2 regions of the Aquitalea sp. USM4 genome follow, and region 2 is predicted to be linked to the other one. Evidence: riboswitches for the same ligand, from Rfam matches in the RefSeq annotation. Region 2 holds a riboswitch; the other holds the start of a gene.
The links. A riboswitch is a leader RNA that binds a small molecule or an ion and turns the genes downstream of it on or off. The one in region 2 is predicted to bind cobalamin.
Positions count from the first base shown of each region.

Region 1: another riboswitch for cobalamin. It lies ahead of DKK66_RS15430 (HoxN/HupN/NixA family nickel/cobalt transporter); the one in region 2 lies ahead of DKK66_RS08400 (TonB-dependent receptor).

Region 1 covers NZ_CP029539.1:3,332,760-3,348,634, forward strand. Annotated here, with positions in the region: gene DKK66_RS15405 (precorrin-8X methylmutase) at 1-407, opposite strand, end outside; gene DKK66_RS15410 (cobalt-precorrin-7 (C(5))-methyltransferase) at 404-1,144, opposite strand; gene DKK66_RS15415 (putative cobaltochelatase) at 1,155-3,101, opposite strand; gene DKK66_RS15420 (cobaltochelatase subunit CobN) at 3,098-7,240, opposite strand; gene DKK66_RS15425 (ferredoxin) at 7,237-7,566, opposite strand; gene DKK66_RS15430 (HoxN/HupN/NixA family nickel/cobalt transporter) at 7,583-8,641, opposite strand; cobalamin riboswitch at 8,742-8,919, opposite strand; gene cobD (threonine-phosphate decarboxylase CobD) at 8,962-9,948, opposite strand; gene cbiB (adenosylcobinamide-phosphate synthase CbiB) at 9,941-10,882, opposite strand; gene DKK66_RS15445 (cobyric acid synthase) at 10,996-12,459, shown strand; gene DKK66_RS15450 (response regulator) at 12,502-15,129, opposite strand; gene DKK66_RS15455 (molybdopterin-dependent oxidoreductase) at 15,151-15,654, opposite strand.
Region 2 covers NZ_CP029539.1:1,759,892-1,775,766, forward strand. Annotated here, with positions in the region: gene DKK66_RS08370 (M48 family metallopeptidase) at 1-984, opposite strand, end outside; gene DKK66_RS08375 (hypothetical protein) at 1,243-2,376, shown strand; gene DKK66_RS08380 (GNAT family N-acetyltransferase) at 2,377-2,844, opposite strand; gene cobS (adenosylcobinamide-GDP ribazoletransferase) at 2,926-3,699, opposite strand; gene DKK66_RS08390 (histidine phosphatase family protein) at 3,696-4,298, opposite strand; gene cobT (nicotinate-nucleotide--dimethylbenzimidazole phosphoribosyltransferase) at 4,302-5,336, opposite strand; cobalamin riboswitch at 5,490-5,696, shown strand; gene DKK66_RS08400 (TonB-dependent receptor) at 5,867-7,822, shown strand; gene cobU (bifunctional adenosylcobinamide kinase/adenosylcobinamide-phosphate guanylyltransferase) at 7,918-8,442, shown strand; gene DKK66_RS08410 (cobalamin-binding protein) at 8,442-9,317, shown strand; gene DKK66_RS08415 (hypothetical protein) at 9,339-9,566, shown strand; gene DKK66_RS08420 (cell division protein ZapA) at 9,563-9,874, shown strand; gene DKK66_RS08425 (5-formyltetrahydrofolate cyclo-ligase) at 10,169-10,789, shown strand; gene DKK66_RS20140 (hypothetical protein) at 10,831-10,977, opposite strand; gene DKK66_RS08430 (EVE domain-containing protein) at 11,107-11,565, shown strand; gene pip (prolyl aminopeptidase) at 11,586-12,527, shown strand; gene leuS (leucine--tRNA ligase) at 12,803-15,421, shown strand; gene lptE (LPS assembly lipoprotein LptE) at 15,528-15,875, shown strand, end outside.

The sequences.
Region 1 (15,875 bases), 1.6 Mb from region 2:
CTGTCGCCACGCGCTACGGTGCGCGTTGAACGTGCCTCGGCCTCGATGATGCGCAGGCGGCACAGCTCCAGCAGGCGTGGGTGCAGGTCCATGGCCGCGCCAAAGTGGAAGGCGGTGTCCGGGTGTTCCTGTTGCAGCGCCAGCAGTTCGCTGGGCATGTCGTTCTTGGCATGGGTAGCGGCCAGCAGCACGCCGGGGGTCATCACCACCGTCTTGGCACCATCGGCAATGGCTTCTGCCACCGCCTGGTCGATGGTGGGCGTGGCGAATTCCAGAAAGCCGTGGTAGATACGGCGCTGCGGTGCACGCTGGCGCATCAGCTCAACCAGCGACATGAATTCGGCGATACCGGCCGGGTCGCGGCTGCCATGCCCGGCCAGCACGATGCTGTAGTCCTGCGTGCTCATTGCGCCTGCTCCGGCGTGGGCAGATGGCTGGGCTCGATCTGGCTGGCCATCGGCGTTTTGGTGCGGATCAGCATGATGCTCATGTCCGAGCAGCGGTGTTCGGCGCACTCGGCCAGCGTGCCGTGCCATTCGGCTTCACCACGGGTGAGGTTTTCCCACACTTCTACCTGCTGGTCGGCCGGAATGCCGTTTTCCAGCAGGTAGGCAGCGATATGCCAGGGCATGAAGGAGCGCGCTTCGTCCCAGGGACAGGGAATCACGATGGCATTGCGCTGGTCTTGCAGCACATGCACCAGATGGCGCTTGAACGGGGTGAGGTCGCCACGGCGGTGGAAGGTGATGAAGGTGGTTTCGTCAAAACACACCTTGGCACGCGAGGCCAATACCTGGGCCGAGGACAGGCCGGGCATGGTTTCCACCGGGTGGCCGCAGGCGCGTTCCACCCGTTCCAGATACTGGAAGCCGCTGAAATGGATGTCGCCCATGAATACCACCACGCAGTTCTTGCCGGCGTGGTGCAGTTTGGCCACTTCGTCCAGCTGGGCCACCTGGTCGCGGTAACCCATCTGGATGACCTGGGCGCTGTCCGGAATCAGCGGGCGCACCACGTCGATGACGGCGTTGAAACCGGCGACGACGTCGGCATTGGCAATGAGGTCGGCCGAGCGGCGTGGCAGGTAGCCGATATCGCCGGGACCGGCACCGATGCAGATAATCATGTCTGTTCCTTTATGCAGCGCGACGGCATCAGCCCAGTCGCGCCTGAATCGTGATGGTGAGTTGTTCGCTGGACAGCTGCTCGCACGGCAGGTATTCCGCCCGCATGGCCTGGGCCAGCTCGCGGGCGCGGCCCAGCTTCACATAAGCTTGTTCGGTATCCAGTACCAGCGCTGGAATGGCGGCGTCGGCCAGCTCGCCCGCCAGTTGCAGGCTTTGCTGCCACGGGTCGGCATGGTCTTCGCCCAGCGCCACATTGGCGCGGCCGTCGCTCAGCACTACCAATAGCGGCGATAGGCCCTGCGCGCCCTGACGGCCCAGCGTGGTGGCAGCCAGTTGCAATGCATGCGGCAGCGGGGTGCGGCCACCGGTGGGCAGCGCGTGCAGCGCCTGTTCGGCCTGTTCCACCTGACGGGTGGGCGGCAGCACCAGCTCGGCCTGACGGCCACGGAAGGCGATGACGGCAATCTGGTCGCGGCGCTGGTAGGCGTCCTGCAGCAGGCTGAGTACCGTGCCCTTTACCTGTTCCATGCGCTGCTGGGCGGCCATGGAGCCGGAGGCGTCCACCACCAGCACGATCAGATTGCCCTGTTTTGCCGTGCGCACCTTGTTGTGCAGGTCGGCGCGGGTGACGGCAAATTCCGCCGGATTACGCTGGATGGCATGGCGCAGGGTGGCGTCCAGTGCCAGGGCCTGCGGCTGGGTACTGGGCACGGCGCGCACGCTGTGACCCCGCCGTGCATTCAGCACCGTGCTGCGGCGGCCGCTGGCCTCGCTATCGCTGCTGTGGCTGGCCAGGCGGATGGTGCCGATGTCCTGCGGTGCGCGGGCGGCAAACACCTGTTCGCTGCCGTTATCTGCTGGTGACTGCTGGTCCTGCTCGTCGTCAGCGGGCGTGTCTTGCTGCTCGCCCGGCTGTTGTTCTGTGGTGGCGGCGTCATCGGCTGCGCTGGCGGGCGGCGGCGGATTTTGCGCTTGCTGCGTCAGCTCGTCCAGCTTGTCCTGATCCAGCCCGCTTTGCTCGAAAGGCTTGCGGCGGCGGCGGTGCGGCAGCACCAGCATGGCGGCATTGCGGATGTCTTCGGCGCTGACCTGTGCCCGCGCATCCAGCGCGGCCAGTGCCCGTGCCGCCTTGTGCAGCACGATGTCGGCGCGCAGGCTGGCCACTTCGAATTCGCAGCACAACTGGCTGATGAAGTCGAACAGGTGCTCGCTCACCGTCACCGTGGCCAGCATGGCCTGGGCCTGACGAATCTGCTCCTGCAGCGCGCTGCCATCGGCCTGCCAGCGGGCGGCAAAAGCCTGCGGGTCGGCTTCGAAAGCCAGGCGGCGGCGTACCACCTCGCTGCGGATGGCGGCATCGCGCGGGGCGCTGACGTCCACCATCAGGCCGAAGCGGTCCAAGAGTTGCGGGCGCAGTTCGCCTTCTTCCTGGTTCATGGTGCCCAGCAAGGTGATGCGCGCCGGGTGGCTGATGGACAGGCCTTCACGCTGCACGGTGTTGACGCCCATGGCGGCCACGTCCAGCAGCACGTCTACCAGATGGTCGGCCAGCAGGTTCACTTCGTCGATGTACAGCAGGCCGCGGTGGGCATTGGCCAGCAGGCCGGGCTTGAACGCCTGGCGGGCCTGCTTGAGTGCCTGTTCAAAGTCCAGGCTGCCCAGGACGCGGTCTTCGCTGGCACCCAGCGGCAGGTTGACGAAGGGAATAGCAGCATCTTCCGCCACCGCGTGTTCGCCCTGACAGCAGCTGCATTCGGGCAGGGGAGAGGCCGGGTCGCAGTTAAAGGCACAGCCCGGCACGCGGCGGATGGGCGGCAAAATGGCCGCCAGCCCGCGTGCAGCGGTGCTCTTGGCACTGCCCTTGTCACCACGGATCAGCACACCGCCTATGCTCGGGTCGACCGCACACAGCAGCAGCGCCTGCTTCAGTTGTTCCTGACCGACGATGGCGGCAAACGGATAAATCTGTTTCATGAGCGGCCTTGCGGATGTTCGCCACGCGCTTCGAGCATGGCTTCGCTATTCAGATGCAGTTGTTGCAGCGCGGCCAGGGTTTCCGGCCTGGGCTGCTGCCACAGCTGGCGCTGGGCGGCTTCCAGCAGGCGTTCGCTGATGGCATTGAGCGCCCACGGGTTGCTGTCGGCAAAAAACTGCTGCATGGCCGGGTCCAGCGCGTAGCGGGCGGCCAGTTCCTCGTATACCCAGTCGTCCACCACATGGGCGGTGGCATCGTAGCCGAACAGGTAGTCCACGGTGGCGGTCAGTTCCAGCCCGCCCTTGTAGCCGTGCTGCTGGATGCTGGCAATCCACTTGGGGTTGGCCACGCGCGAGCGGAACACGCGCAGCACTTCTTCCTTCAGCCCGCGCACTTGCGGCTGGTCCGGGTTATGGCTGTCGCCAAAGAAGGCGCGCGGCTGACGGCCGGTCAGGCTGCGGATGGTGGCAATCATGCCGCCGTGGTACTGCAGGTAGTCGTCGCTGTCGAAGATGTCGTGTTCGCGATTGTCCTGATTGTGCAGTGCCACTTCCACGCCGGACAGGCGATGGCGCAGCGCGTCGCGCGCATCGGCCCCCTGCACGTGGCGGCCATAGGCATAGCCGCCCCAGTTGAGGTAGGCGGTGGCGAAGTCGGCATCGGTCTGCCAGTTCTGCTCGTTGATCAAGGGCAGAATGCCGGCACCGTAGCTGCCGGGCTTGGCACCGAAGATGCGTAGCAGCGCCGGTTCGGCGGCGTGGTCGGGCAGGGCTTGCAGCAACTGCTGGCGCATATCGTCCAGATAATGCTTGCGCAGGTAGTTGTCGGCCGGGTCTTCGTCCAGCATGGCCACCGCCTGCACTGCGTCGTCCACCAGCGCAATCAGCTGCGGGAAGGCATCGCGGAAAAAGCCGCTGATGCGCACCGTGACGTCAATGCGCGGGCGGCCCAGCTCGGCCAGCGGAATCACCTCGATACCGGCCACACGGCGGCTTTCGGCCTGCCAGCGCGGACGCACGCCCAGCAGGGCGAGGATTTCGGCAATATCGTCGCCATGGGTGCGCATGGCGCTGGTACCCCACACGCTGATGCTGACCGATTCCGGATAGCTGCCGGTTTCCTTGCGATGGCGCGCCAGCATTTCATTGGCCAGCTGGCTGCCCACCTGCCAGGCAGCTTGCGAGGGCAGGCCGCGCGGGTCTACCGAATAGAAATTGCGTCCGGTAGGCAGGATGTGCGCCATGCCACGGGTGGGCGCGCCGCTGGGGCCTGCCGGCACATACCCACCGGCCAGACCGCGCAGCAGGTTGTCGATTTCCTCGTGGGTGCGCGCCAGATTGGGCAGCAGTTCGCGCTGGATATAGGCCAGCACCTGTTGCAGGGCCTGGCTGTTACCGGCCTGCGGCAATACGGCGGCAATGATGGCGGGCAGCGGCGAGCTGACCGGGGCCAGCAAGCGGGCCACCAGCTGGCGGGCCAGCTGGTTGATGTGGTCGATGGCATCGCTGCGGGTGTGCAGCAGTTGCGGGCTGCTCATTTCCAGCGGGGCGGGCACGTTTTCCAGGCGGCGGCCCTTGTCGTCCTGCAATGCCTCCCACTCCACCCCCAGCGCGGCGGCCACGCTGGCGGGCAGGCTGGGCACAGCCAGGTTGGGCAGGCGGGTGAGGGCGCACAGCATGTCCACCAGTGCCTCGCCCTGCGGGGCCTGACCGAGAATGTGCAGGCCGTCGCGGATTTGCGCCGCGCCCAGTTCGCACAGATAGCCGTCGATATCCTCGATCAGGTGGGCCACGTCCACGCCCTCCATCTTGGCCAGCGTCAGCGGCACGCCGTCGGCGTTCAGTGTGTTATCCCATTCGTGGGCATGGTCGTGGCCGTGATCGTGATGATCATGATCATGGTCGTGGTGATGGTGCCCGTGTCCATGGTGATGATGCCCATGGTCATGATGGTGATGATCATGTGCGCCATGGCTGTGCGCTGCGCCCTTGGCCACCGGGCGGAACTGCATGCCGGCTGCCTTGGCTGGCGTCGCTTTCCCGGCTTTGGCTGGCTGGCTCAGACGATAGCCCGCTGGCGCTGCCTTGGGCGCATGCGGGTGGGCATGATCATGGCCGTGGTGATGGTCGTCATGGTCGTGCTCATGTTCATCATGGTGATGATGGTCGTGCCCCAGCATGGCAGCCAGATCGCTATCCAGCTTTGCTTCCTTGATCAGGTCCCAGATTTGCTGCTGCAACAGTGGCAGCTTGTTCGGGTCCAGCATTTCCACCTGGTAGTACTCGTCTACCAGCTGGGTGAGCTGGGCCAGCGGGCCGTAGGTGTCGGCGGTGGTCATCGGCGGGGTCAGGTGGTCGATGATCACCGAATGGGCGCGACGCTTGGCCTGCGAGCCTTCACCCGGATCGTTCAGGATAAAGGGGTAGAACATGGGCATGTCGCCCAGCAGCGCGTCGGGGAAGCAGTGCTCCGACACGCCCACGCCCTTGCCCGGCAGCCATTCCAGCGTGCCGTGCTTGCCCACGTGGACAATGGCGTCGGCCTGCCATTCGTCGCGCAGCCAGCAGTACAACGCGTAGTAGTGATGGGTGGGCGGCAGGTCCGGCGTGTGGTAGATGGCGTCCGGGTCCATGCCATAGCCACGTGGCGGTTGCAGCGCGACAAAGGCATTGCCCAGCTCCATGCCGGCAAATACCAGCTGGTCGCCATCCACATAGGCCGTGCCGGGTGCTGCGCCCCAGCGTTCCAGCATGCGTTGTTGCAGCGGGGCGGGCAGTTCGGCAAACCATGTCTGGTAACGCGCCAGCGGCACGCGGGCCACGGCATTGCGTAGTTGCTCGGCGCTCAGGTAGTCGGTGTCGTAACAGCCGCGGTCGATCAGGCTGTGCATCAGCGCGTCGCTGCTCTCCGGCAGCGGGCCTATCCGGTAGCCATCGGCCTGCATCGCCTGCAGCAGTGCATACAGCGAGGCGGCGGAATCCAGCCCCACCGCATTGCCCACTTGCGAGGCCTTGCTGTTGGAGTTGGTAAAAATAAAGGCTACCCGCTTGTCCGCCGCCGGGGTGTGCTTGAGCCGTGCCAGCCGGGCGGCAATGCCGGCCAGACGGCGCATGCGGTCCGGCAGTGGCTGGTAGTCGCTGCTGGCCGGGTCTTCCGGCTTGAACGATACCGGCACGCCGATGATGCGGCCGTCGAATTCCGGCAGCGCCACATTCATGGCGGTGTCCAGCGGGTTCAGCCCGCGTTCGGATGCTTCCCACTGCGCCTGGGTCATGCTGCTGGTGATGGCTTGCAGCACCGGGATGTCCAGCTGTTCGAAGGCTTCTACTGCCCAGCTGGCCTGGGTGGCCCCTTCGGCATTCACTTCGCCCATGGCAAAGGAGGTGGTGTTGATGAGCACGCAGGGCTGGCCGGCACGCGGGTCGCGCAGCAATTGCAGCGCAGCAGGCAGGCCCTGCTCATCCTGGCTGCGCAGCGAGGAGGTAAACAGCGGCAGCGCGTTGATCTGCCGCTCGGCCAGCATGTCCACCAGCATGTCGATGAAGCGGGTGTTGCCGCTCAGCCAGTGGGCGCGGTAGAAGCTGATGGCCACCGTGGGCCAGCCGGGCTGGCGAATTTCACACCAGTCATCCAGGCTGCAGCCGTCGGACAGTTCCGGGTGATACAGGCCGTGTTCCGGCAGTGCGGCTGGCGGCAGGTAGCCGTGGCCGGTGAGCAACAGGCGGTCGGACAGATAGCGCATCAGCTGCGCCATATTGCTGCTGCCACCGGCTTGCAGGTAGGCATTGGCATCCTGCTGGATGGCCGGGGGGACGGTGCTGAGGGCGGCCAGTTCCGGGTCCGGCTCGCCGGTGCCGCTGAGGATGATCAGCGCCTGTCGTCGTGCCAGCGCCTGCTGGCGCAGGGCATCGAAAGCGGGGATGGCCTGCACCCGGCCAAGTACGCGCAGCAGCAGGATGCGGGCGCTGGCCAGCGGGCCGTCCAGCAACTGCTGCATCTGGTTTTCATCGGCGATGTGTTGCAGGGCAAGGCCGGACACCGGGCTGAAATCCTGCGGCCAGTGGACGCGGCCCAGCGCGGTAAGGTCGGTGCCGGCATGGCTGAGCAGCACGATGCCGCCAGTATTGTCATGCGTCATTGCGGGCTTTCCGTGCCGACATCGCCCGTGCCCAGGCGATGGAAAATCAGGGGTTCCACTGGTGTGCCGCCTTGCAGGTGCTCGCTGACAATGCGCTGTACTGCACTGGCATCCACCTTGCGATACCACACGCCCTCCGGGTAAACCACCATGATGGGGCCTTCCTTGCACACGGCAAAACAATGGCTGCGCGTGCGTTTCACCTTCAGACCGTCGCAGGCGTCAATGGCCTGGCCCAGTTGCTTGAACATGGCCTCGGCCTGCTGGCCGTTTTCGGTACAGCGCGGGCCGGTACACATCAGCACGTGTTTGTAATGCAGTCGCATGCGGTTCTCGCGGCAATCACCCAGCCTGTTGGCCGGGCAGGGTGTCAAAACGTTTCCACTTGTAGATGGCGGCGGACAGCGCCCAGGTGAGGGCAAACAAGGCCACCACGAAATAGCCGAAGTGGGCCAGATTGTCGTTGAGCATGGCCACCACATCCCAGGCGCCGCCGCTCAGCTTCAGCTTGTCGGCAATCAGGCCCAGGGTTTCCAGCCCGCCTATGCACACGGCCACCAGTACCGACACCAGGGTGATGGTGAGGTTGTACCACAGCTTGCGGATGGGGTTGATGAATGCCCAGCCGTACACTTCCACCATCAGCATGCTGTCCAGCGTGTCCACCAATGCCATGCCGGCGGCAAACAGCACCGGAAACACCATGATGTTCCACAAGGGAATGCCGTCCGCGCTTTGCGAGGAGGCAATGGCAAACAGGCCGATTTCGGTGGCGGTATCAAAACCCAGGCCAAACAGCAGGCCGATGGGCAGCATGTGCCAGCTTTTGCTCACCATGCGGAACAAGGGCCGCAGCAGGCGCGACAGCATGCCACGGTTGCCCAGCAGGATGTTGAGCTGCTCGTCACACACGGCTTCACCCGCGCGGGCGCGGCGGAAGCTGTGCCAGATACCGCGCAGCGCAGACAGGTTCATTGCGGCCAGCGCCAGCAGGAAAAAGGCGGAAATGCCGGTGCTGATGGCCCCGCCGATTTCACGGAAGCCGTTGATCTGGTCTTGCAGCGCACGGGTGGCAAACACCACCGCAGCCACCGCGGCAATCACCAGCAGGGAATGACCGATGGAAAAGAAAAAACCCACGCACAGCGGTTGCTGGTTTTCCTGCATCAGCTTGCGCACGGTGTTGTCGATGGCGGCGATATGGTCGGCATCCACGGCATGGCGCAAGCCCAGCAGATAAGCCAGCAAGGCGGTGCCCAGCTGGGCCGGGTGGTCGGCAAAGGCGGTGAGTGCCCAGGCCCATACCAGCAGATTGGCTGCCAGCAAGGGCAGCAACACCAGTAAATGACGGGAGCGGCGCTTGCCGCTGTAAGGTAAGGAAGAACGCAGATCTGCTTGCATGATGCCCTCGGAGACGATACGTCGCCGCAAGCGAGGGCACTGTCCGCCGGCAGTGGGCGGCATCGTGCAATCCCCCGGTACACCCCGCCCGGATTCAGCCTGCGTCGACACGTATGACGGCCGGTCTCCTGGCTCGCGCTTCTTTACCCGGCATCGCCTTCCCGGATGGGCCGGTGGCATGTGATGCGGACTCGTCGCTTACAGTTGCGGGGGCAGCTGCGGTGTCTCACCGCATTCCCGTTTCACCCCGATGGGGCACCGTCATGGAAGCGGGCATGATACGTGACAAGCGGGTAAATGGGAATTCTGCCGACTGATTTTCAAGGCTTTTCCCATTGACCAAGTGCGGTTTCCAGCCGCAGCCAGCCCGCTTCGTCGGGTGGAAGGCCAAGGCGCAGGCTGGGGCCATCGGCAAAGCGGCGCACCAGAATGCCTTTGCTCGCCAGAAAGTCGAACAAGGCCGGGCAGTACGCCCCGTGCAGCCACTGGAACAGGCGGCTGCCGCCTGCCGGAGTCAGGCCGTGGTCTTGCAGTAGCTGCTGCAAACGCTGGCTGTCGCGGGCCAGTTGCCCGCACATGGCTTGCTGCCAGACGTGGTCCTGCAAGGCCAGTTTCACCACTTCACGCGCCGGGCCGTTGATGCTCCACGGCCCGATGGCTTCGGCCAGCTGTTGCAGCAGGGCCGGCCAGGCAAACACAAAACCCACCCGCGCGCCAGCCAGGCCAAAGAACTTGCCCACTGATCGCAGGATAATCAGCCCCGGCAGGCCCACATCACCCAGCAGGCTGTGTTCCGGTGTGGCGTCCATGAAGGCTTCGTCGATGACCAGCCAGCCGCCCCGGCTGGCCAGCCGGGCACGCCAGTCTTGCAGCCGGGCGCGGGAAAAGGTGGTGCCGGTGGGGTTGTTGGGATGGCACAGCAGCAGCACGTCCAGTTCATCAAGCGCCGTGTCGATGTCCTCGGGCGCATGACGGCTTAGCGTGTGGCCGTGCTGTTCCCAGTGCCAGGGGTGTTCGGCATAACACAAGGGCAGCATGCCCACCCGGCAGGGCGGGCGCAGCGTCGGAAGTAGCTGGATGGCAGGCTGGGAACCGGCCACCGGCAGCAGTAGCGGGCTGCCGTAGTAATCCGCCGCGGCTTGTTCCAGCCCGTCGTCCTGTTCTGGCAGGCGCTGCCAGCTGCGCGGGCTGATGGGCGGCACCGGCCAGCCTTGCGGGTTCAGTCCGGTGGACAGGTCCAGCCAGTTTTCCACCGCAATGCCGTATTGCTCTGCGGCACGCAGGATGCCGCCACCGTGTTCAAGCATGAGAAAAACTCCAGTTGAGCAAGCCAGCCAGCAAGGCCAGCGCCACCCACAGCCACAGGCTGCGCTGTACCAGCGCGATGGCGCGGGCGATGTCCTCGGCCACCGGCGGGCGTTGCAGGCCCAGGGTGGGGCGCTGTTTCAGCTTGCCGTGATAGCTGGCGGCACCGCCCAGCAGCACACCCAGCGCACCGGCACCGGCGGCCATTACCGGCCCGGCATTGGGGCTGTACCAGGTGGGGGCCTGGGCGCGCCAGCATTGCCAGCCCTGACGGGTATGGCCCAGCAGGATGTAAGTCAGCGCGGTGAGGCGGGCGGGAATCAGGTTGAGCACATCGTCAAAGCGGGCGGCGGCCCAGCCAAAGTGCAAAAAGCGTTCGTTGCGGTAGCCCCACATGGCGTCCAGGGTATTGGCGGCGCGGTACAGCACCACGCCGGGTGCGCCCAGCAGCAGAAACCAGAATACGGCGGCAAAAATGGCATCACTGCCGTTTTCCAGCACCGATTCGATGGTGGCGCGCGCTACCGCAGTTTCGTCCAGTTCGCTGGTGTTGCGGCTGACGATCATCGACACCTTGTAGCGGGCCAGCGGCAGATCGCCAGCGCGCAGCGCATCCAGCACGGCTTGCGCATGCTCACGCAGGCTCTGTGCGCCAATGGCCAGATACAGCAGCAATACCGAGGCCAGCTGCCCGATCCACGGTAAACGTGACAGCCCGCAGGCAAGGCCGGTCAATGGCAGCAGCAACAGGCTGATGCCCAGCACGCCACGCAAACGCATGCGCCACACCGGCTCGGCCTGGGGGACGGCCGGGTAAAGTGCATGCTCCACCTTGCGCACCAGGTAGCCATAACCCACCAGTGGATGCCAGCGCCGTGGCTCACCCAGCAGGCGGTCCAGCACCACGGCCAAAAACAGAAAAACAGCTGAAATCACATCACTCGCCTATATAATCGCCGGCTTCAGGACAGCTGCATGGCTGGCTGTCCATGGTCGAAAAAAGCGTCATTTTAGGGGGCTTCCCGAAAAAATGCGCGCCGGAGAACAGCATGTCTGCCAAAACCATCATGATTCAGGGCACCACTTCGGATGCCGGCAAGAGCACTTTCGCCACCGGCTTCTGCCGTTTGCTGGCCCGGCGCGGCCTGCGCGTGGCCCCGTTCAAGCCGCAGAACATGGCGCTCAACAGTGCGGTGACGGTGGATGGAGGCGAGATTGGCCGCTCGCAAGCGGTGCAGGCGCTGGCCTGCGGCGTGGAACCGCATACCGACATGAACCCGGTGCTGCTCAAGCCCAATAGCAATACCGGTTCCCAGCTCATCATCCAGGGGCGGGCGGTGGGCAATATGGACGCGGTGTCCTACCACGCTTACAAGCCGGTGGCGATGCAGGCGGTGTTGCAGTCGCACGCCCGGCTGGCCACGCAATACCAGTGCATCGTGGTGGAAGGGGCGGGCAGCCCGGCGGAAATCAATCTGCGCGAGGGAGATATCGCCAATATGGGCTTTGCCGAGGCAGTGGACTGCCCGGTGGTGCTGGTGGCGGATATCGAGCGCGGCGGCGTGTTCGCCCATCTGGTGGGCACGCTGGAATTGCTGTCCGACAGCGAACGCGCGCGGGTGGTGGGGCTGGTGATCAATCGCTTCCGTGGCGACCCGGCGCTGCTGCAGTCCGGCGTGGAGTGGGTGGAGCAGCGCACCGGCAAGCCGGTGCTGGGCGTACTGCCGTATCTGAATGGCCTGCATATCGAGGCGGAAGACAGCCTGGCGCTCAATCGTCCGCAAGGCGAACATGCGCCGCAGCAAACGCTGCGCGTGGTGGTGCCGGTGTTGCCGCGCATCAGTAATCACACCGATTTCGACCCGCTGCGCCTGCACCCGCAAGTGGAGCTGTTGCTGGTCAAGCCCGGTCAGCCGCTGCCGCCTGCCGACCTGATCATCCTGCCCGGCAGCAAGAGTGTGCGGGCTGATCTGGCCAGCTTGCGTGCTGCCGGTTGGGAAGCGGCCATTGCCCGCCACCTGCGCTATGGCGGCAAGCTGATCGGCATTTGTGGCGGTTTGCAAATGCTGGGCCAGCAGCTGCACGACCCGCTGGGGCTGGAAGGCGAGGCGGGCAGCAGTGACGGCCTGGGCTGGCTGGAGATGGAAACCACGCTGGCCACGCACAAGCAGCTGACGCGGGTGAACGGCCAGCTGACGCTGGGTGCGGCAGCGGTGAGCGGCTATGAAATCCACATGGGGGTCAGTACCGGTGCGGCACTGGCGCAGCCTGCGGTGCGGCTGGAGGATGGCCGCTGCGACGGGGCCATCAGCGCCGATGGCCAGATTCTGGCCACCTATCTGCACGGGGTGTTCGATCAACCGGCAAGCCTGGCCGCGCTGTTGCAATGGGCCGGGCTGGCTGCGCCGCAGCCGCTGGACTACCCGGCCATCCGCGAGGCACATATCGAGCGGCTGGCCGACATGCTGGAGCAGCATCTGGACCTGACACCGCTGGCGCGCTGGCTGCCCTGATTGGCCAGTCCTGATCGGCCTGTCCTGATCGGCCTGCTGTGGTCAGCCAGTTGTGGCATCTTGCGGCGGCAGGTACGGGTGGATTTCCACCAGCAGGGCCTGATGGCAATCCAGCAACTGGGGCAGCAATTGCTCCAGTTCGGCTGCGGATTGCTGCTGGGCGGCGGATTCAATGCGGTAACACAAGGCAGCAAACGGTGCCGCACCAATCGACAGCGCCGCCCCGCGCAGCGCATGGGAGAACATGGCGATATCGGTCATGCGTTGCTGGCTGACAGCCTGCTGCAGTTTTTCCAGCCGTAACTGGGCATCGCGCACAAAGGTTTGCAGCAGGGTGAGCAGGAATTCCTGATCACCATCACAGTTTTCCAGGGTTTTCTGGTAGTCCAGCTGGCCGCTGGCGGCGGCCTCGGCCTGCGGTGCCGCATGCTGGGGCAGGGTGCCCTCGCCACTCAGTACCCGTTCTATTTCCTCGAACAGACGCTGGGCATCCACCGGCTTGCTGACGTAGCCATCCATGCCGGCAGCCAGGCAGCGTTCCCGGTCGCCGGTCATGGCATTGGCGGTCATGGCAATTACCGGCAGGCGCGGCAGTTGCTGTTCGGCTTCACGCTGGCGTAATGCGCGGGTGGCTTCCAGGCCGTCCATTACCGGCATCTGCATGTCCATCAACACCAGGTCGAAGCTGTGTGCTTGCAGCTGTTCCAGCGCCTCGGCACCGTGACCTGCCACGCTGGCAGTGCAGCCGCGGCGGCTGAGAATGGCCAGTGCCAGTTTCTGGTTGACTTCGTTGTCCTCCACCAGCAGCACATGCAGCTGCTGTTTGACCTCCCGCACGCTGTAGCGGGTGACCAGCTGGGCGCTGTTGTCGGCTGGTTCGCCGCGCAGCTGGCAGATGGTGGCCAGCAGTTCTTCCTGCGGCACCGGCTTGGTCAGATAACCGCCAATGCCCAGTTCCTGGCAGCGGCGGCCATCGCCACGCTCGCCGGAAGAGGTGAGCATGATGATGTCGGCCTGGCAGCCTTGTTGTTGCAGCTGGCGTGCCACATCGAAACCGGACATGCCCGGCATGTGGCCATCCAGCAGGATAAGGTCGAAGGACTGTTGCTGCAGGATGGCAAGGGCGGCAAAGCCGTCCTCGGCCAGCGTGGCCTGCATGTCCCAGTTTTTCAGCAGGGCCGCCAGCCAGCTGCGGTTGGTGGGGTTGTCATCGCATACCAGCACGCGCAGGCCGGCCAGTTGTGCCGGGGTGCTGGCCGGGGCTTGCTCGGTTGCCAGCTCCAGCGGAATGGTGAAAACAAATTCCGAGCCTTGCTCCGGTACGCTGGATACATGGATTTCACCGCCCAGCAGCCCCACCAGTTTCTGGGTGATGGACAGGCCCAGCCCGGTGCCGCCATAGCGGCGGGTGGTGCTGTTGTCGGCCTGGGCAAAGGCGTCAAAGATGACACGCTGCTTTTCCGGGGCAATGCCAATACCGGTATCGCGTACCGAAAAAGTCATCAGGTAGCGGCTGGCTGTTTGTTGCTGGCCGGTGACGCTGAGCACGATTTCGCCCTGCTTGGTGAACTTCACCGCATTGCCCAGCAGATTGTTCAGCACCTGGCGCAGGCGGGACGGGTCGCTGATGACGCGGTCCGGCAGTTCCGGGGAAATCTGGCAGATGACTTCCAGGTCGCGTTCTTCCGCTTTCAGGGCAAAGGGGTAGCTGGTCTGGCTGATCAGGCTGCGTAGCGAGAAGGGCAGCGATTCGAGCACCATCTTGCCGGCATCGATCTTGGAGAAGTCCAGAATGTCGTTGATGATGGTGAGCAGCGCATCGGCCGATGACTTCACCACTTCCAGATATTCGCGCTGTTCGGCATTCAGTTCGGTATCCAGCGTCAGCTCGGTCATGCCGATGATGCCGTTCATCGGGGTGCGGATTTCATGGCTCATATTGGCCAGGAAGGCCCCCTTGGCGACATTGGCCGCTTCCGCCAGTTCCAGTGCACGGTCCAGCCTGCGGCTCAGCGCCTCGGCCTGTTCGCGGCGGTGTTCGCTATGCCGCAGGTTGCGCCAGGCCAGTACGGCAATCAGTACCGCCACCAGCATCAGCAATGCCGCGGTGATGGCAACCGTGGTGTTGATGTCCTGCAGGCTCTGGTTGCTGAGATTGGCCGCATCGGTCAGGCGGGTGTTGGCACCCACCGTCAGCTCGCGCACGTTGTCGGCCACGCCATCCAGCCGCTGCAACAGGGCGACGGCCTGGGGGCGATCGAAATAACCATCGCCGGCATTGAGCTGTTTGTCGGTCTGGGCGATCAGCCTGACCAGTGCGCCGATTTGCTGCTGATACCAGCTGCTGTTGGGAAACAGCGCGGCGAAACGGTATTCGCGCAGCAGGTTGATGCGGGACACCAGGATGTTGTAGCGCAGTTGCAGTTCGTCCAGGTCGGCGGTCTTGCCGGTGGCCTCGGCCACCTTGGCTGCGCCCAGCGTGCGGTAGTAGTCGATGCCCAACTGGGAATACACCCACACCACATTGTCCTGGCCCTGTTCGGCAAAACGCTTCATTTCCGACTGCTGGCGCTGATACAGCATGCCCACTACCAGCAGGGCAGCCACCAGCAGGATGCCCAGCAGCCAGACCTGATTGCGAACCGGCGTCTTGCGCGAAAACAAAGTCACAGGCGATGTCCGATACGGGGTTTATTCAACGCGGATGCGGTTAACCTGCCACACGCAGCGGGAATAGATTTCCTTGGTGCGCAGTTCCGGCTTCTTGTCGAAGGGGTACATCACGAACAGCGGACCCTTGTCGCGTACGGTCAGCACCTTGCCGTTGACCTTGCGAGCCAGGATCACGTCGTATTTTTCCAGATCAGCCAGCGGAATTTCAGCAGCGTAATCATTGAGCGCCACCACATACAGCTTGCTGCCCTTGCTGCCGGCTGCCTTGAGCACATCGCGGAACAGCGGCCCTTCAAAAGTCTGCTCTTCTTTATACCACGGTGTAGGCACTGTCATTTTTACCTGCGGCAGCTTGTCCAGCATGGCTGCGTCAAATTGCGCATCCGCACCGCTGTTCTTTTCCGAGATCAGGCCGGTAATGGTGACGATGGGGTGACCGGTGGTCTTGTCCAGCGCCAGTGCGTGGGTGGATTGCAAGGCCAGCAGGGAAGCCAGCATCAGTGCGTAGCGGATCTTTGCCATGGACATTTTCCTTGGAGTTTAAACAGCTTTAATGACAAATCACGGAAAAAGGCTGCTTTGATGTTAGGCATTCTACAAGCTGCCAATGAAAAAGCCATCTTTGATGCCAGGGACATCGCATGTCGGGACCGCTGCCCGGCAAAGCACCTTTTCCTTCAATTGCTTAGCGCAGGCCTGGTTTGCTGCGGCCTTTCTTGCGTCAGGGTGTCGGACAGGATTTT
Region 2 (15,875 bases):
CGCCGCGCAGTGGCTGGCCGTGTCTGCCTGGCGGTTGCCGGGGTGGGCGGCCAGCAGGGCGGCGGCGCTATGGTCCGGCCCGTCCAGCCGCACGAGCAAGGCATCACGCGCGCACAGGCTTTGTGTACCCAGCAGGCGACTGGCATAGGCGTCGGCCTCGGCCTCAAAGTCGGCCGGATATTTCATGTCCGCCAGCAGAATGGGTGCCACGGCCAGCAGGGTCGAGCGGTCGCCACCAAACAGATTGACTGCCAGCGACACGCCACCGGAGCGGATCAGGCCGCGCAAGCCATGCCGCGCCTCGATATGGCCCACCGCATGGGCCAGCATGGCCTGCATTTCCAGCGGGCTTTTGCTATTGCGTACCAGCTGGTCGGTGACAATGATTTGCCCGCCGGGCAAGGGGATGATGTCCGGACCCAGCTCGCGCGCATCCACCAGCTGCAAGTGATAACGATAGGGGCTGTTGCCCGGCACCAGCTGCTGCAATTGCTGTTGCAGTGCTTGCTGACGGCTGTCCGGCAAGCGGGAAGGGCGCAACGTGCTGGTTTTCTCCAGCAGGCCCAGGGTGGCGCTGGCCATCGCCTGTTCCACCGCTGGCGGGGTGCGGCGTGCCGCTTCGCTGGCAAGCCAGGGCAGGCCGTTGCGGTAGCCAAACCAGCAGGCCAGCAGCAACAACAGCAAGCCAGCCAGCCGCAGCTGCGGCCAGCAGCGCCGCAGGCCCTCCAGCAGGCGCGCGGCCAGTGGCAGGTGGCCGGTCAGTTGCTGGCATTGATAGGCGCTGGCCACTTCGATAATGCCGCCGTCCGGCAATTGCAGCCGGTCTGGCCGACCGGCCCGTCCGGGGTGAAAACTGACCTCCCGTGCCGGATAGCGATGCGTGTGCACCCCGTCGGTGAACACCAGATGATGGACATTGCGTTGCAGCATCACGGCTTTGCCGATCTGGCTGCGACCATCCAGATAATTGCCTGGCAGACTCATGGCAGATGAATCCTGTTGCGTGCAACCCGCGAACGGGTGGCCGGCTGGTAAAGGGCTGTGTGTTGTTCTCTTTCCTAATCTGTAGCGCAAGCCGACTGCTTTGGCAACGGTGCGCTCACGCCGGGCAGGCCTTGTCCGCCGCTATGGGCAGCTTGCGGTCTCTGCCAGCTTGCATGCTGCCTGCAGGCTATCGTTTTCTGTGCTGTACTGACAGCATTGTGCCGCTGTGGCACGGTGTGCTTGAAGAAGGGGGTAAGGATGATGCGCAAGCTGGGTGGGTTACTGTTGCTGACACTGGCGCACGGTGTGCTGGCGGCACCGCAGTTATTGCAAGGCAAGGTGGGACAGGCTGCGGTGGTGATGGAGCTGGACATTGCCAAGGACGGTGCGGTGGAGGGGCGCTATTTCTATCGCAAGCATCACCGCGATATCGCCCTCACCGGCAAGCAGCAGGCTGATGGCAGCCTGCAACTGGGTGAAAACCTGCAATACGACGAACAGCGCAATGATATTACCCTGCGCCCGCAAAACGGTGGCTGGGTGGGGGAGTGGCATGGTCCCAAGGCTGCCAAGCCGGTGCCGGTCAGCCTGAGTGCCTATCCTCAGGCGCAGTGGCCGGCCAGTAGCGATAGCGCGCTCAATCCGGTGCGCCAGCGTTCCGGCTACGACTATGCCCGCATGGTGGACTTGCCACTCAAGGCCGGCAAGCGCGAGCGGGTGCAGGGTTATACCCTGCAATGGTGGGACGAGCCGGTCAGCAAGATCCGCCTGTTCCGCGTGGTGGATGGTTATCCACAGGCCAGCCTGCAGCGCATCAACCAGTTGCTGGCCGAGCGGCAGTGGCAGGAAGTCGCCAGTTATTTTGACTGCCAGCTGGGCGGCGCACGGACTGCCGGGGCCGACTTCGAACAAACCGTGACGCCGCGTCTGCTGGGTAGCAAGCTGCTGAGTGTCAGTATTTTCACCAGCTATTACTGTGGTGGCGCGCATCCTGATTTTGCTGATAATCCGCTGACGCTGGAGGTAGCCAGCGGCAAGCCGCTGCAACTTGAAGACCTGCTATGGGCAGGCAAGGGCAAACCGCAACTGGCGCGTAAGGCCAGTGGCGAGCGGGCTGACTATCAGTACGAGGAGAAGGTACTGGCGCCCTGGCTGGTGAGCACCATGACGCGGCTGTATCCGGCACAAACCAAGCCGGGCAAGGAGGACGAGTGCGATTACCGCGACCCGCAGGTGTGGCAGTTTGTCAGCTGGTATGCCACGCCGCAGGGGCTGACGCTGGGGCCGTCTTTCGCCCGCGTGGCGCGTGCTTGCGAATATCCGGAATGGAGTGTGCTGCCATGGAGTGTGGTCAAGCAGCATCCGGGTGCGCGGCCCGACCTGCTGCCCTGATCAGGCCGCCTGGTCTGCCTTGGGCTGGGCGCGGTGGCCACGCAGCCAGCGCCCTTCTGCTGCACCGCGCTGCCATTCCATATAGCGTTCCCCGTGTTGCAAGGGCGTAAAACCCAGCTGGCGGTAAAAGCCGCCGGCATCACGCGAAACCAGCAAGAAACGGCGTAACTGTTGCAATTGCGGATGATCCTGTGCGGCGCGGATCATCGCCTGTCCCACGCCCTGACCGCGCCAGTCGGGCAGCACGAAGACATCAGACAGATAGGCAAAGCTGGCGTAATCGGTAATCACCCGGGCAAAGCCGATCTGCCGCTGCTGCTGATAGGCGGCAATGATCAAGGAATGCTGGATGGCGCGTTCCAGCAGCGCAGCATCCATGCCGCTGGCCCAGTGCGCCTGGGTGGTGAGGAATTGCAGGATCATGGCGCGGTCCAGCCGTGCCGGGTCGTGCGAGATGTCCAGTTGCATGCGCGCTCCTCCCTCAAGGTGGATGCGGGCAAGTATCCGGCGCTTACATCACCACACCGTGACGGCAGGATGACAAGTCTTTTACCACGACCCCGGCTGGTGTAGCGGCAGCAGCAACAGGCCCAGCAGCAGGATTTCACACACTTCGATGCCTGCGCCCAGGCAGTCGCCGGTCATGCCACCCAGCTTGCGCTTGAGCCAGCCGCGCCACAGCAAGGCGGCCAGTGGTGCCAGCAGCAAAGCCGGGGCCAGCCACAGCGACAGACCCAGCAAGGCCAGCAGGCCGATGACCTGTGCCCGCCATTGCGGCTGCCAGGCAAAGCGTTCACCGCTGCCGGGTGCCAGTGCAGGCAGGGTGGCCGACCAGAACAGGGCAAACAGCCGCGCCCAGGCCGGTAACAGCAGCAGGCCGGGTAGCTGCTGTGGCTGACTGGCCAGCAACATCAGCAGCACCAGTTTGCTGACGATGGCGCAAATCAGCGCAATCACGCCAAAGCTGCCCACGTGCGGGTCTTTCAGTACCTCGAAAAAGCGCTCGCGCGAGCGATGGGCGGCGCCCATGGCATCGCTCAGGTCGGCCAGGCCGTCCAGATGCAGGCCGCCGGTAATGCCTATCCACAGCAACAGGCCGGCCAGTGCCCCCAGCCAGGAGTCGTGCAGGCTGCCCAGCCACACACCCAGCCACAGCAGGCTGCCCAGCAACAGGCCGACCGGCGCAAACCAGCAGGCGCTGGCTGCCAGCCATTCCGGGTGGAAGCTGCGCAGCTGCGGTGTAGGCAGACGGGTGAGGAACTGGATGGCCAGAATCAGGCTTTGCCACCAGCGGGCGCGAGGGGCGGCTGTCGGCTGGCTCATGCTTCGCCGGGGCTTTCCAGATGCATCAGATAGGCCGGGTGGCCTTCCAGAATGGACAGCTGGGCAAAGCCGCCGCGCTGCACGGTCATCAGCTTGGCCACGTCGAATTCGGTGCCCAGCAGCTCGGCCAACAGGGCGGTAATCACCCCGCCATGGCATACCAGTACCCGGTGGCTGCCACGCGCGGTCTGAATCCATTCGCTGAATCCGCTCAGCACCCGGGTGCGGAAGACTTCATAGCTTTCCCCGCCGGGCGGAATCAGTTCGCCCGCCGCCACGCGGCTGCCCCAGTCCGGATGCTGACCGGACAGCACCGCGCGCGACATGCCGTCCCAGTCGCCAAAATCGAATTCGGCAAAGCGTTCGTCCACCTTCAGCGGCAAGGAGCCATGCAGGGCCTGATGCACGGCAAACTCGCGACAGCGTTGCAGCGGCGAGGTAGCCATGCTGGTGACCGGTGCCAGCTGGTTCAGCCGTTGCCAGCTGCGGCTCATCTGCTCGCAGCCCAGCTCATTCAGTGGCAGGTCGGTGCGGCCGATCAGGCGGCCGTCGTGGTCGATTTCGCCGTGGCGCAGCAAGGTGAGCGTATAGGGGTTCATGCCTCAGTCTTTCTCGGTGACACCGGCCTGGGCAAACGTGGCCATTTCGGCGTGCAGCTTGATGGCCAGTTGCAGCAAGGGCACGCAGGTGGCGGCACCAGAGCCTTCGCCCAGCCGCATGCCCAGTGCCACCAGCGGGTTCAGTTGCAGTGCTTCCAGTGCCAGCTTGTGGCCGGTTTCTTCCGAGCAATGGCTGGCCAGCAGCCAGTCGGCCACTGCCGGGTCGATGGCGCGGGCCGCCAGGGCGGCGGCGCTGGCAATGAAACCATCCACCAGCGCAGGCACACCCAGTGCCGCGCCTTCCAGATAAAAACCCGCCATGGCGGCAATTTCCAGCCCGCCCAGTTCGGCCAGCACGGCCTGACCATCCAGTGACTGGCCGTGCAGACGGTCCAGCGCCTGTTGCACCACGCGGCGCTTGTTGACGAGGCCGGCATCGTCGATGCCGGTGCCACGGCCGACAATGCTGTCCACGCTGTAGCCCGTCAGACGGCAGATCAGCGCGGCAGACGGCGTGGTATTGCCAATGCCCATGTCACCGGCAATCAGCAGATTGGCACCGTGTTCCACGGCGCGACGCGCCGCAGCGCGGCCCACTTCCAGTGCGGCAGCGCATTGTTCTGCCGTCATGGCGGCTTCCACTGCCAGGTTGGCGGTACCAGCGGCTACCTTGGCCTGCACAATGGGCAGTTCCGGCAGTTGACCCAGCACACCCACATCCACCACTTCCAGCCGTGCGGCAATGGCGCGGGCCAGCACGCAGATGGCAGCGCCACCGGCAGCAAAATTCTTCACCATTTCGCCGGTCACGATGGACGGATAGGCGGACACGCCTTCCGCTGTTACGCCGTGGTCACCGGCAAACACGGTGATGGCCGGCTGCAGGGACACCGGAATGGTTTTGCCTTGCCAGGCAGCAAAGCGACAGGCCACCGTTTCCAGTACACCCAGGCTGCCAGCCGGTTTGGTCAGCGAATTCTGGCGTTGCAGGGCGGCTTCATGAAAAGCGTGGGCAGGAAGGGCAATGGCCTGGGACATGGTGCGGTTTCTCGAGGTTGGCATGGACTAGAGCGCGACTCTAAGACATGGGGGGGCAGCACGGCAAGCTGAATGCCGCCATGGCATTGGCATTGCTTGTTGCATATCAAGACTGTTCGTGCCAGATTGCCGCGGTTTCGCTGCATTCTGCCGTATAATCGCTGCCGGACAGGTGTCCGGATTTGCATGATCCGGATGAAACGGGAAGCCGGTACAAGCCGGCGCTGCCCCCGCAACGGTAAGGTCTGGCTGGTGGATACCGGCCCAGTTGTCGCCATTGCCACTGTTGCCCATCAGCAACGGGAAGGCGCGACAGCGCAAGACCAAGCCCGGAGACCGGCCTGTCCCTTATCGTCTGCCGCATGGCAGGCGGTCGCTGTATATCGCGGGGAGGCGATCTGGCAAACAGCAGGCGGACCTGGCGGTCCGTCCCGATGTCATCCATTCTCATGGCGCAAGCCATCCTCTTCGCACTTCTTGTGGCAGTGGCAAATAGGCCCTGCCGGATCCTTGTTCCAGGAGTGTGTTCCATGTTCAAACCCCAACCACTGGCCCTGCTGGTGTCCTTGGCCTGCATCGCCTTGGCCCAGGCCGATAGCCTGCCTTCATTCCAGGGTGAGGAGGTCGTTGTCAGTGCCGACCGTGTGCCGCAGGCCGTAGCAGATCTGCCAGCCAACGTCACCGTGGTCACCGCCAAGCAGATTGCCGGCAGTGCCGCCACGACGGTGCAGGATGTCCTGTCGCAACTGGCTGGCGTGCATGTATTCAACAACAGTGGTTCGTCCAGCGCCGCTGCCGTGGATATGCGCGGCTTCGGCATGACCGGCATCAGCAATACCCTGATTCTGGTAGATGGTGTGCGTCAGAATACCAATGATCTGTCTGCACCCAATCTGAGCGGTGTGGCCCTGGCGAATATCGAGCGCATCGAAGTGGTAAGAGGGATTGGCAGTGTTGCCTATGGCGGCGGCGCCAGCGGTGGGGTGATCAACATCATCACCAAGTCCGGTGTGGCCAATGGCACCAGCGGCAGCATCAGTGTGACCGGTGGCAGTTATGATCTGCGCCAGCTGGACGCGGACCTGCATGTCGGTGCCAACGGCCTGGCGCTGGATGGCTATGTGCATTCGATGAAAACCGACAATTACCGTCAGAACAATCAGGAACGCAATGATACCGGTGGCCTGACGCTGACTTTCCGGCACGATGGCGGTGACATCAAGTTGTTTGCCAATACCAGCTCGCAAGGCCTGCGCTTGCCCGGCTCGCTGGATGCTGACCCTGCCAGTGGCAAGAATCCGTTGGCAAGCAATCCTACCGCTACGTCCACCCCCAAAAATTATATGGACGCCAGCAGCTCCACCACCGGAGCATCGTTCAGCCAGGATATCGGCCCCGGTACGCTGTATGGTGATATTTCCCACCGCAGCAAGAATACCTTTAGCGACTATGTTTCCACTAGCAGTACCGACCAGCGCTGGCTGAGTGAAAACAATGCCAGCCTGCGTTACAAGCTGCCTATTGGCCAGAACAATGTGACGCTGGGCGCAGACTGGCTGAACAGCACGGCAAATGTGCAAGGTTATTCCAGCTACAGCACCACTCAGCGTCATCAGGGCTTGTTTGTCGATAGCATGTTCAAGCCCTGGACCGGTGGCACCCTGACCCTGGGGGCGCGCCAGCAAGAAGTGAACGATATCATCAAGCAGTCGGCCAGCAGCGTTCCGGCGCTGGATACCAGCCTGCATTCCTGGTTGCTGGGGCTGAAGCAGGATCTGTCTCCCAGCTGGTCGGTTTATGGACACTGGGGTCAGAGCTTCCGCCTTGCCAATGCAGATGAAGCTACCTTCACCGGCGGTACCGTCTTGCTGCCACAGCAGTCCCATGATGCCGAAGTCGGGGTGGAATGGAAAACTGCGCAGGCCAGTGCCAAGGCAGCGCTGTTCCGCAGCGACCTGAGCAATGAAATTGCCTACAATCCGTTTGCAGACAACGGCAATGGTGCCAATGCCAACCTGGCACCCACCCGCCATCAGGGGCTGGAGCTGGAAGGGCGTTGGCGTCTGAGCCCGCAATGGGAATTGAATGGCAACCTCAGCTGGACTGAAGCCACCTTCCGGCAAGGCAGCGGCCTGGCCGGCAACACCATTCCCATGGTGCCCAAGTGGCTGGCCAATCTTGGCCTGAGCTGGCAGGTAAACAGTGCCAGCAAGCTGGGCGTGGTTGTGCAGTATGTCGGAAAGCAGCGCATGGATAACGACCAGTCCAATACCTTCCCGTATCAACTGCCTTCTTACACTGTGCTCAACGCCAAGCTGAGCCATGACTTCACCAAGAACATCTCGGCTTCGCTGGCCATCAACAACCTGCTGGGCAAGCGCTATGCCAGCTACGCCGGTACTGCGACCTACACTTCGTCTACCGCGTCTTACCTGTATCCGGCAGATGGACGCAACATGCAGGCCAGCCTGCGCTATGCTTTCTGATTGAACTGGCGGCAAGCACAACATCCATGGCCGAATCCGGTGTGCAGCATGCTGCCGGATTCGGCTTTATTGTTTGATTTCATGGACAACACAGCATGACCCACCTGATCACCGGCGGTGCGCGTTCCGGCAAAAGCCGCCATGCCGAACACCTGGCCATCCAGCATGGCGGCCCGGTCTGCTATATCGCTACCGCCGAAGTGCGTGACGAAGAGTTTGCCGAACGGGTGCGCCAGCATCGCCTGCAACGGCCTGCGCATTGGCAAGTGCAGGAAGCCGGGCGTGACCTGGCCGGGCTGATTCTGGGCCACGACCAGGAAGACGGCCTGTTGCTGGTGGACTGTCTGGGCATGTGGCTGATGCGCTTTTTCGGTCCGGACGATAGCTTCGACGAAGTGGAATTCGCCCGGCAGCGGCAGTGGCTGCTGGAAGCCATCGATGCAGTACAGGGCCGCTTGCTGCTGGTGACCAATGAAATCGGCTGGGGCGTGATGCCGATGAGCCGCATGGCACGCCTGTATGGCGACCTGCTGGGGCGGCTGAACCAGGACGTTGCGGCCCGCTGTCAGCATGTCACCCTGGTAGCCTGCGGGCTGCCCTTGTCGCTCAAGGGCGGCTGATGCTGTTGCGCGCTTTTGCCCTGTGGCTGCTGTTGTGCGTCGGCCCGGCCCGGGCGGCAGTCAGTGCACCCGATGCCAGTGGCAAACTGCTGACCCTGCCGCAGGCGGCGCAGCGTATTGTTTCCCTGTCGCCCCATGCCACCGAAATGCTGTACGCCATTGGTGCCGGCCAACGGCTGGTGGCCACGGTGGACTACAGCAATTACCCGCCGCAAGCGCGTGCCCTGCCGCGGGTGGGCGGCTATAGCGGCATCAGCCTGGAAGCGGTACTGCGCCAGCGGCCGGACCTGGTGGTGGCCTGGCAGGACGGCGGCAACCTGCGCGAGCTGGAGCGCTTGCGCCAGCTGGGCGTGGCCGTGTTCATCAGCCATCCCTTGCAACTGGATGATGTGGCCGCAGAAATGCAAAGCCTGGGCCGCCTTACCGGGAACCCGGCCACGGCTGCCGCAGCGGCCTCTGCTTACCGCCAGCAACTGGCCACGCTGCGCCAGCGCTATGCCCGCCGTACACCGGTCAGCGTGTTTTACCAGATCAGTGCCGCGCCCATTTTTACCGTCAGCCAGCGCAGCTTCATGGGTGCCATGATGCAACTGTGTGGCGGGCGCAATGTGTTTGGCAGCCTGGGGCAAGCCGCACCGCAAGTAAGCATGGAGGCGGTTGTGGCGGCCCGGCCACAGGTGATGCTGGCTGCACGCGCTGACATCCTGCGCATGTGGGATCGCTGGTCCGCCCTGCCGGCCGTGGCGGCAGACACCCGTTACGTGCTGGATGAGGACCTGCTGACCATTCCGGGGCCACGTTTGCCGCAAGGTGCAGCGGCACTGTGTGCCACGCTGGACACAGCACGGCACAGACTGGGTTTGACGCTGGACTAGCTGGCCGTTATCCTCGCCGCCATGGACAAGGAACTGGAATATCTCGAATCCCGCGTGCAGGCCCTGGTTGCCCGCATCAAGGAACTGGAAACCCAGAACGGCCGTTTTGCCCAGGCGCTGGCTGAAGCGCTGAAGGAAAACGCCGAGCTGAATTTCCGCGTGAACGAAACACGCAGCCGCGTGGCCGCGCTGGTAGAACGTCTGCCCAAGGCAGAGGAACCGGAGCAGGCTGAAGGAGAGGCAGAATGAGCGATATCGTGCAGGTCGACATTGAACTCCTGGGCCGTCATTTCACCATCGGCTCGCCGGTGGATGAGCGTGAAACCCTGCTGGAGGCGGTACGTCTGTTGCAAGGCAAGATTGATCTGATCCAGCAGCACGGCAAGGTGATGGATGCCGACAAGATCGCCATCATGGCTGCTTTGAACATTGCCCATGATTTGTTGCGTACCAAAGTGGGAGAGGGCTTGGAAATGGCTTCATTCCAGCGTAAAATACGCAACATGAGCGAAGCAGCTGATACAGCGCTTCGCGAAAGCCAGCAAGCCCTGTTCTGATTTCTTACTCTCAGGCAGGAACTGGCAGACACCCAGATCAGCTTATCCCCTGCGGTGTTCGTGAAGGCTAACAATTCCTTTGTACCAATGCGTTCGCTTTTGGCCGCCAGCGTGAGTTACGGGTGTGTCGCGTCCCTCGAGGATGCGCCCGAAGTGACTGGCAGGTAGCCCTCCCTGGAAACAGGGTACAAGCGAATTATGCCCAAACGACACTCGCGGGGGTCTCCCTTCCACGACCCGGCGCATCTTGCTCCGGGTCGTTTTCATTTGTCCCTTGATTGTCAGGCTTGCGCCATGTCCACTCCCGACACTGCCGTTAACGACAAGATTGCCCTGCGCAAGGCCGTGCGTCGCCAGCGCATGGCACTGACGCCCGCTTACCGTGCACAGGCCATGCGTGCGGTGGCACGTCATGCCAGCCGCTTATTGCGGCGCGGGCGGCGTATTGGCGGTTATCTGGCGGCCGGTTCCGAGCTGGATGTGGAAATCCTGCTCAGTAGCGCGTTACAGCGTGGTGCCAGCGTATGGTTGCCGCAAATTCCGGCCCGTGGCCGCCGCATGTGGTTCTCGCGTCTGACGGGGGACGGGCGGTGGTATCGCCATGCACGCTACGGCATCGTGGAGTTTGACGGCCCCTGCTTGCGGGCGGAAAAGCTGGATGTGCTGCTGGTGCCATTGCTGGCGGTGGATGAGGACGGTTATCGCATGGGGCAGGGCGGCGGTTTTTACGATAGCAGTCTGGCTTTCCGGCAGCGGCCACGTCGCTACGGCAAGCCCTTGCTGGTGGGCGTGGCTTACGATTGCCAGCGGGTGCAGCAGGTGCCGCGTGAAGCCTGGGATGTGCAGCTGGATTATCTGCTGACCGAAAGCGGCCTGCATCGTTTTGCCCGTCGCCAGCGCGCCAAAGCCTCCTGACGGAGGCTGTGGGCGGGATTGTGGCAGGTCGTGGCGGTTGTTTATCGCTCCCAGTGGTGGCCATAGCCATAGGCCGGGACGGCTACAACCGGGACAACGACTTCAGGTCGGTAGGCAACCCGTGGTGGAACAACGACGCAGGCGCTCAATGCACTGGCCAGCAATACGCCAATCAACAGGCTTTTCATGATTCTCTCCGGTGTACAAGGGCCAGACGGCCGCAGTTGTTTGTCTGCTTTCAAGCTTAATCGAACACAGCTGCTGCAAGATGGCGTAAATTGTTAAGACCACCTTCCATTGATTAACAGACATTTCCCATGCGTTATTGGCTGATGAAGTCCGAACCGGACGAAACGTCGATTGATGACCTGATGGCCGAGCCACAGCGGGCATTCGAGTGGACCGGCGTGCGCAATTACCAGGCGCGCAATTTCATGCGTGATGACATGCAGGCAGGCGACCGGGTGCTGTTCTGGCATTCCAGCTGTGCCGAGCCAGGCATTGCCGGTCTGGCCGAGGTGGTGGGCAGCGCCCATGCCGACTCCAGCCAGTTTGACCCGGCCAGTCCGTATTTCGACGCCAAATCCACGCCCGAGGCCCCGCGCTGGCAGTGTGTTGACGTGCGCTTCCTGAGCAAGACCCCGCTGCTGACACCTGCCCTGTTACGGCAGCACCCACCGCTGGAGCAGATGCAGGTGCTCAAAAAAGGCAACCGCCTGTCGATTACCCCGGTCAGCCAGACCGAGTGGGAATACATCACCACCCAGCTTTGCTGAGGCAGTCTGTCTGGAGCGCAATGCTTTATCCGCCGATTGAACCTTTCAGCCAGGGCATGCTGCCGCTGGATGGCCTGCATCAGATGTACTGGGAACAATGTGGTGCGCCGGATGGCCAGCCCGTGCTCTACCTGCATGGCGGGCCGGGCGATGGCTGTGCCCCGGCCAGTCGCCAGTTGTTTGATCCCTCCCATTACCGAGCCATCCTGTTTGATCAGCGCGGCAGTGGCCGTTCGGTGCCGCGTGGTGAATGGCGGGACAACACCACGGCGCATCTGATTGCCGATATCGAACGCTTGCGCGAGTATCTGGGCATCGAGCGCTGGCTGCTGTTTGGCGGCTCCTGGGGCAGTACGCTGGCACTGGCCTATGCCCAGGCTTACCCGCAGCGGGTGACAGGCCTGGTCCTGCGCGGCATTTTCCTGGGGCGGCAAAGTGAAATCGACTGGTTCATGCACGGCATGGGGCAGTTTCACCCGGAAGCCTGGCAGGAATTTGTCGCACCGATTCCGCCCGCCGAGCGCGGGCAGCTGCTGCAAGCCTATTACCGCCGCCTGTGCGACCCCGACCCGCAAGTCCACCTGCCCTTGGCGCGCAGCTGGGGCCGTTACGAGGCCAGTTGCGTGGCCTTGCGTCCCCAACCCGACACCATGCTGCGTGCCGGCAGCGAGTATCTGGCCTTGCCACTGGCGCGGCTGGAAGCCCATTACTTCATCCACCGCATCTTTCTGCCCGAAGGGCAGTTATTGCAACAGCTTCCGCGCATCCGTCACTTGCCGGCCATCATCGTGCAAGGCCGTCATGATGTGATCTGCCCGCCGGCCACGGCGCACGAACTGGCCCGCCACTGGCCGGAGGCCGAATTCCAGCTGGTGGAAGCTGCCGGTCACTCCTTGTGGGAAGAATGCATTTTGCAGCGGCTGTTGCAAGCACTGGAGCGCTGCAAGCAGCTGCCGCGCTGAACTGCCGGCAGCCAGCTGCCGGTAAAAAAATGCAAACGCCTTTGTGATGGCCCGCTGCCTGGTGCAGCCTGTGTGGCGACTGGCCGGCACCGGGTTTGCCAGGGCTGGCGGCAACGGGGGCAAGCGTTTGTTTTTGTGCAGCTCTTATCGACATGCCCCTCTGGCCGCTATAATGGCCCGATTGAATTTGCGACGGACTGCCCAAGCTGCCCTGCAAGGCGGGGACTTGGGCAGTCCGCCATTTTGTTTTCAGCCTTTCCAGACTAAAGATCGCCATGCAAGAAACCTACAGCCCGCGCGAAGTCGAAGCCGCAGCGCAACAAAAATGGCAGCGCACTGCCGCCTTCAAGGCCGTCGAAGACGCCAGCCGCCCCAAGTACTACGCCTTGTCGATGTTCCCCTATCCGTCCGGCAAGCTGCACATGGGCCATGTGCGCAACTACACCATTACCGATGTGCTGGCCCGCTTCAAGCGCCTGCAAGGCTTCAACGTACTGCAACCGATGGGCTGGGACGCCTTCGGTCTGCCGGCTGAAAACGCCGCCATGAAAAACGGCGGTGCTCCGGCAGCCTGGACCTACGCCAACATCGAATACATGAAGACGCAGCTGGACAGCCTGGGCTTTGCCCTGGACTGGGAGCGCGAGCTGGCCACCTGCAAGCCCGATTACTACCGCTGGGAGCAGTGGCTGTTTACCCGCCTGTTTGAAAAAGGCGTGATCTACAAGAAAAACGGTGTGGTGAACTGGGACCCGGTGGACCAGACCGTACTGGCCAACGAACAAGTGGTGGACGGCCGTGGCTGGCGCTCCGGTGCCGTGGTGGAAAAGCGCGAAATCCCGATGTATTACTTCGCCATCACCAAGTACGCTGACGAACTGCTCACCAGCCTGGATACGCTGGATGGCTGGCCGGAACAGGTCAAGACCATGCAGAAGAACTGGATCGGCAAGAGCCACGGTTCTGACGTGGTGTTTGCTTACGACCAGGACAGTATCGGCCATGGTGGCGAACTGAAGGTGTACACCACCCGTCCGGACACCCTGATGGGCGCAACTTACGTTGCCGTGGCGGCGGAACACCCGCTGGCCACCCAGGCCGCGGCCAATCATCCGGCGCTGCAGGCTTTCATTGCCGAATGCAAGGCAGGTTCCGTGGCCGAGGCTGACGTGGCCAAGATGGAAAAGAAGGGCATGGACACCGGCCTGTTCGTCATCCATCCGCTTACCGGTGCCAAGCTGCCGGTATGGGTGGCCAACTATGTGCTGTGGGGCTATGGCGAAGGTGCGGTGATGGCCGTACCGGCGCATGACGAGCGCGACTTCGAATTCGCCAACAAATACAGCCTGCCGCTGCTGCAAGTGTATGCCAAGGTGGCTGGCGATAATGATTTCGATGCCAGCAACTGGCAGGACTGGTATGCCGCCAAGGACGACAGCGTACGCACCGTCAACAGCGGCAAGTACGACGGCAAGTCCTTCTACGAAGCCTTCGATGCCATCGTCGGTGATCTGGAAGCCAAGGCTGCCGGCCAGAAGAAAACCCAGTACCGCCTGCGCGACTGGGGCATCTCCCGCCAGCGTTACTGGGGTTGCCCGATTCCCATCATCCACTGCCCGACTTGTGGCGATGTGCCGGTCCCGGAAAAAGACCTGCCGGTAGTACTGCCGGAAAACGTGATTCCGGATGGTGCCGGCTCGCCCTTGGCCAAGATGCCGGAATTCTACGAAACCAGCTGCCCCAAGTGTGGCGGTGCCGCCAAGCGCGAAACCGACACCATGGATACCTTCGTGGAATCCAGCTGGTACTACGCCCGCTATGCCAGCCCCAAGTGCGACACCGCCATGCTGGACAAGGCAGCCGCCGACTACTGGCTGCAAGTGGACCAATACGTGGGTGGTATCGAACACGCCATCCTGCACCTGTTGTACGCACGTTTCTTCCACAAGCTGATGCGTGACGAAGGCCTGGTATCCAGCGACGAGCCGTTCAAGAGCCTGCTGACCCAGGGCATGGTGATCTGCGAAACCTTCTACCGCGAGCTGCCCAACGGCAGCAAGGACTGGATCGCCCCGCAAGACGTGGTGCTGGAACGTGACGCCAAGGGCAAGATCACCGGCGCCACCCATCGTGTGGATGGCCTGCCGGTGGTGGTGGGCGGTGTGGAGAAAATGTCCAAGTCCAAGAACAACGGCGTGGACCCGCAGGAATTCATCGAGAAATACGGTGCCGATACCGCGCGCCTGTTCATGATGTTCGCCGCCCCGCCGGAGCAAAGCCTGGAATGGTCCGACGCCGGTGTGGAAGGTGCCTTCCGCTTCCTCAAGCGCCTGTGGAAACTGGCCAAGGAACATGCCGACGCGGGTGTGGTGGCCGCTTATGCCGGTGGCGAGCTGAATGCCAGCCAGAAGGAACTGCGCTTCAAGCTGCACAGTACCATCCAGAAAGTGGCCGACGACTATGGCCGTCGCCAGCAGTTCAACACCGCCATTGCCGCGGTGATGGAACTGTTGAACACCTACGACAAGACCGACCGCAGCGATGCCGCCGGCCGTGCCGTGGCACAGGAAGTGCTGGAAAGCGTCACCCTGTTGCTGTCGCCCATCGTGCCGCACATCACTGACGCCATCTGGTCGGTGTTGCAGCCGGGCAGCGAGCTGCTGGCACAAGCCTGGCCGAAGGTAGACGAGGCTGCGCTGGTGAAGAGCGAGATCGAGATGATGGTGCAGGTGGCTGGCAAGCTGCGTGGCAGCATCACCGTGGCTGCCGATGCCGCCAAGGATGTGATCGAAGCTGCCGCACTGGCGCACGAAAACGTACAGAAGTTCATGGAAGGCAAACCGGCCAAGAAGATCATCGTGGTGCCGGGCCGTCTGGTGAACATCGTCGTGTAAACCCCGGTCCGCCCTTGACGGGGCGGGCCAGCAATCCTGCCGGTCAGCTTTTCCTTCCCCTTCCCGTGGGGCAGGGCCTGACCGGCTCCTGTTACGGAGAACAGGCATGAAGCGAATCCTGCGCGGACTGGTCCTGACCAGCCTGGTGTTCCTGCTTGGCGCTTGCGGTTTTCATCTGAAGGGCATGGGCGGCAATGTCCGTCCGCTGCCGTTTGGCAGTGTGTATGTGGATGAGGGCAGCAGCAAGCTGGGTGGCGTGCTGCGCGAAACCCTGGCCCATAACGACAAGCTGATTGTTCTTTCGGCTCCGAAGCAGGCCGAGGCAGTGGTCAGCGTGGTGAGTGAAAGCCAGTCCAAGGACGTTTCCACCATCAATAGCGGTGGCAAGGTCAACGAGTACCAGCTGAGCTACAGCGCGACGGTGCGTACCGTGATTGGCGGCGTACCCGTCGAG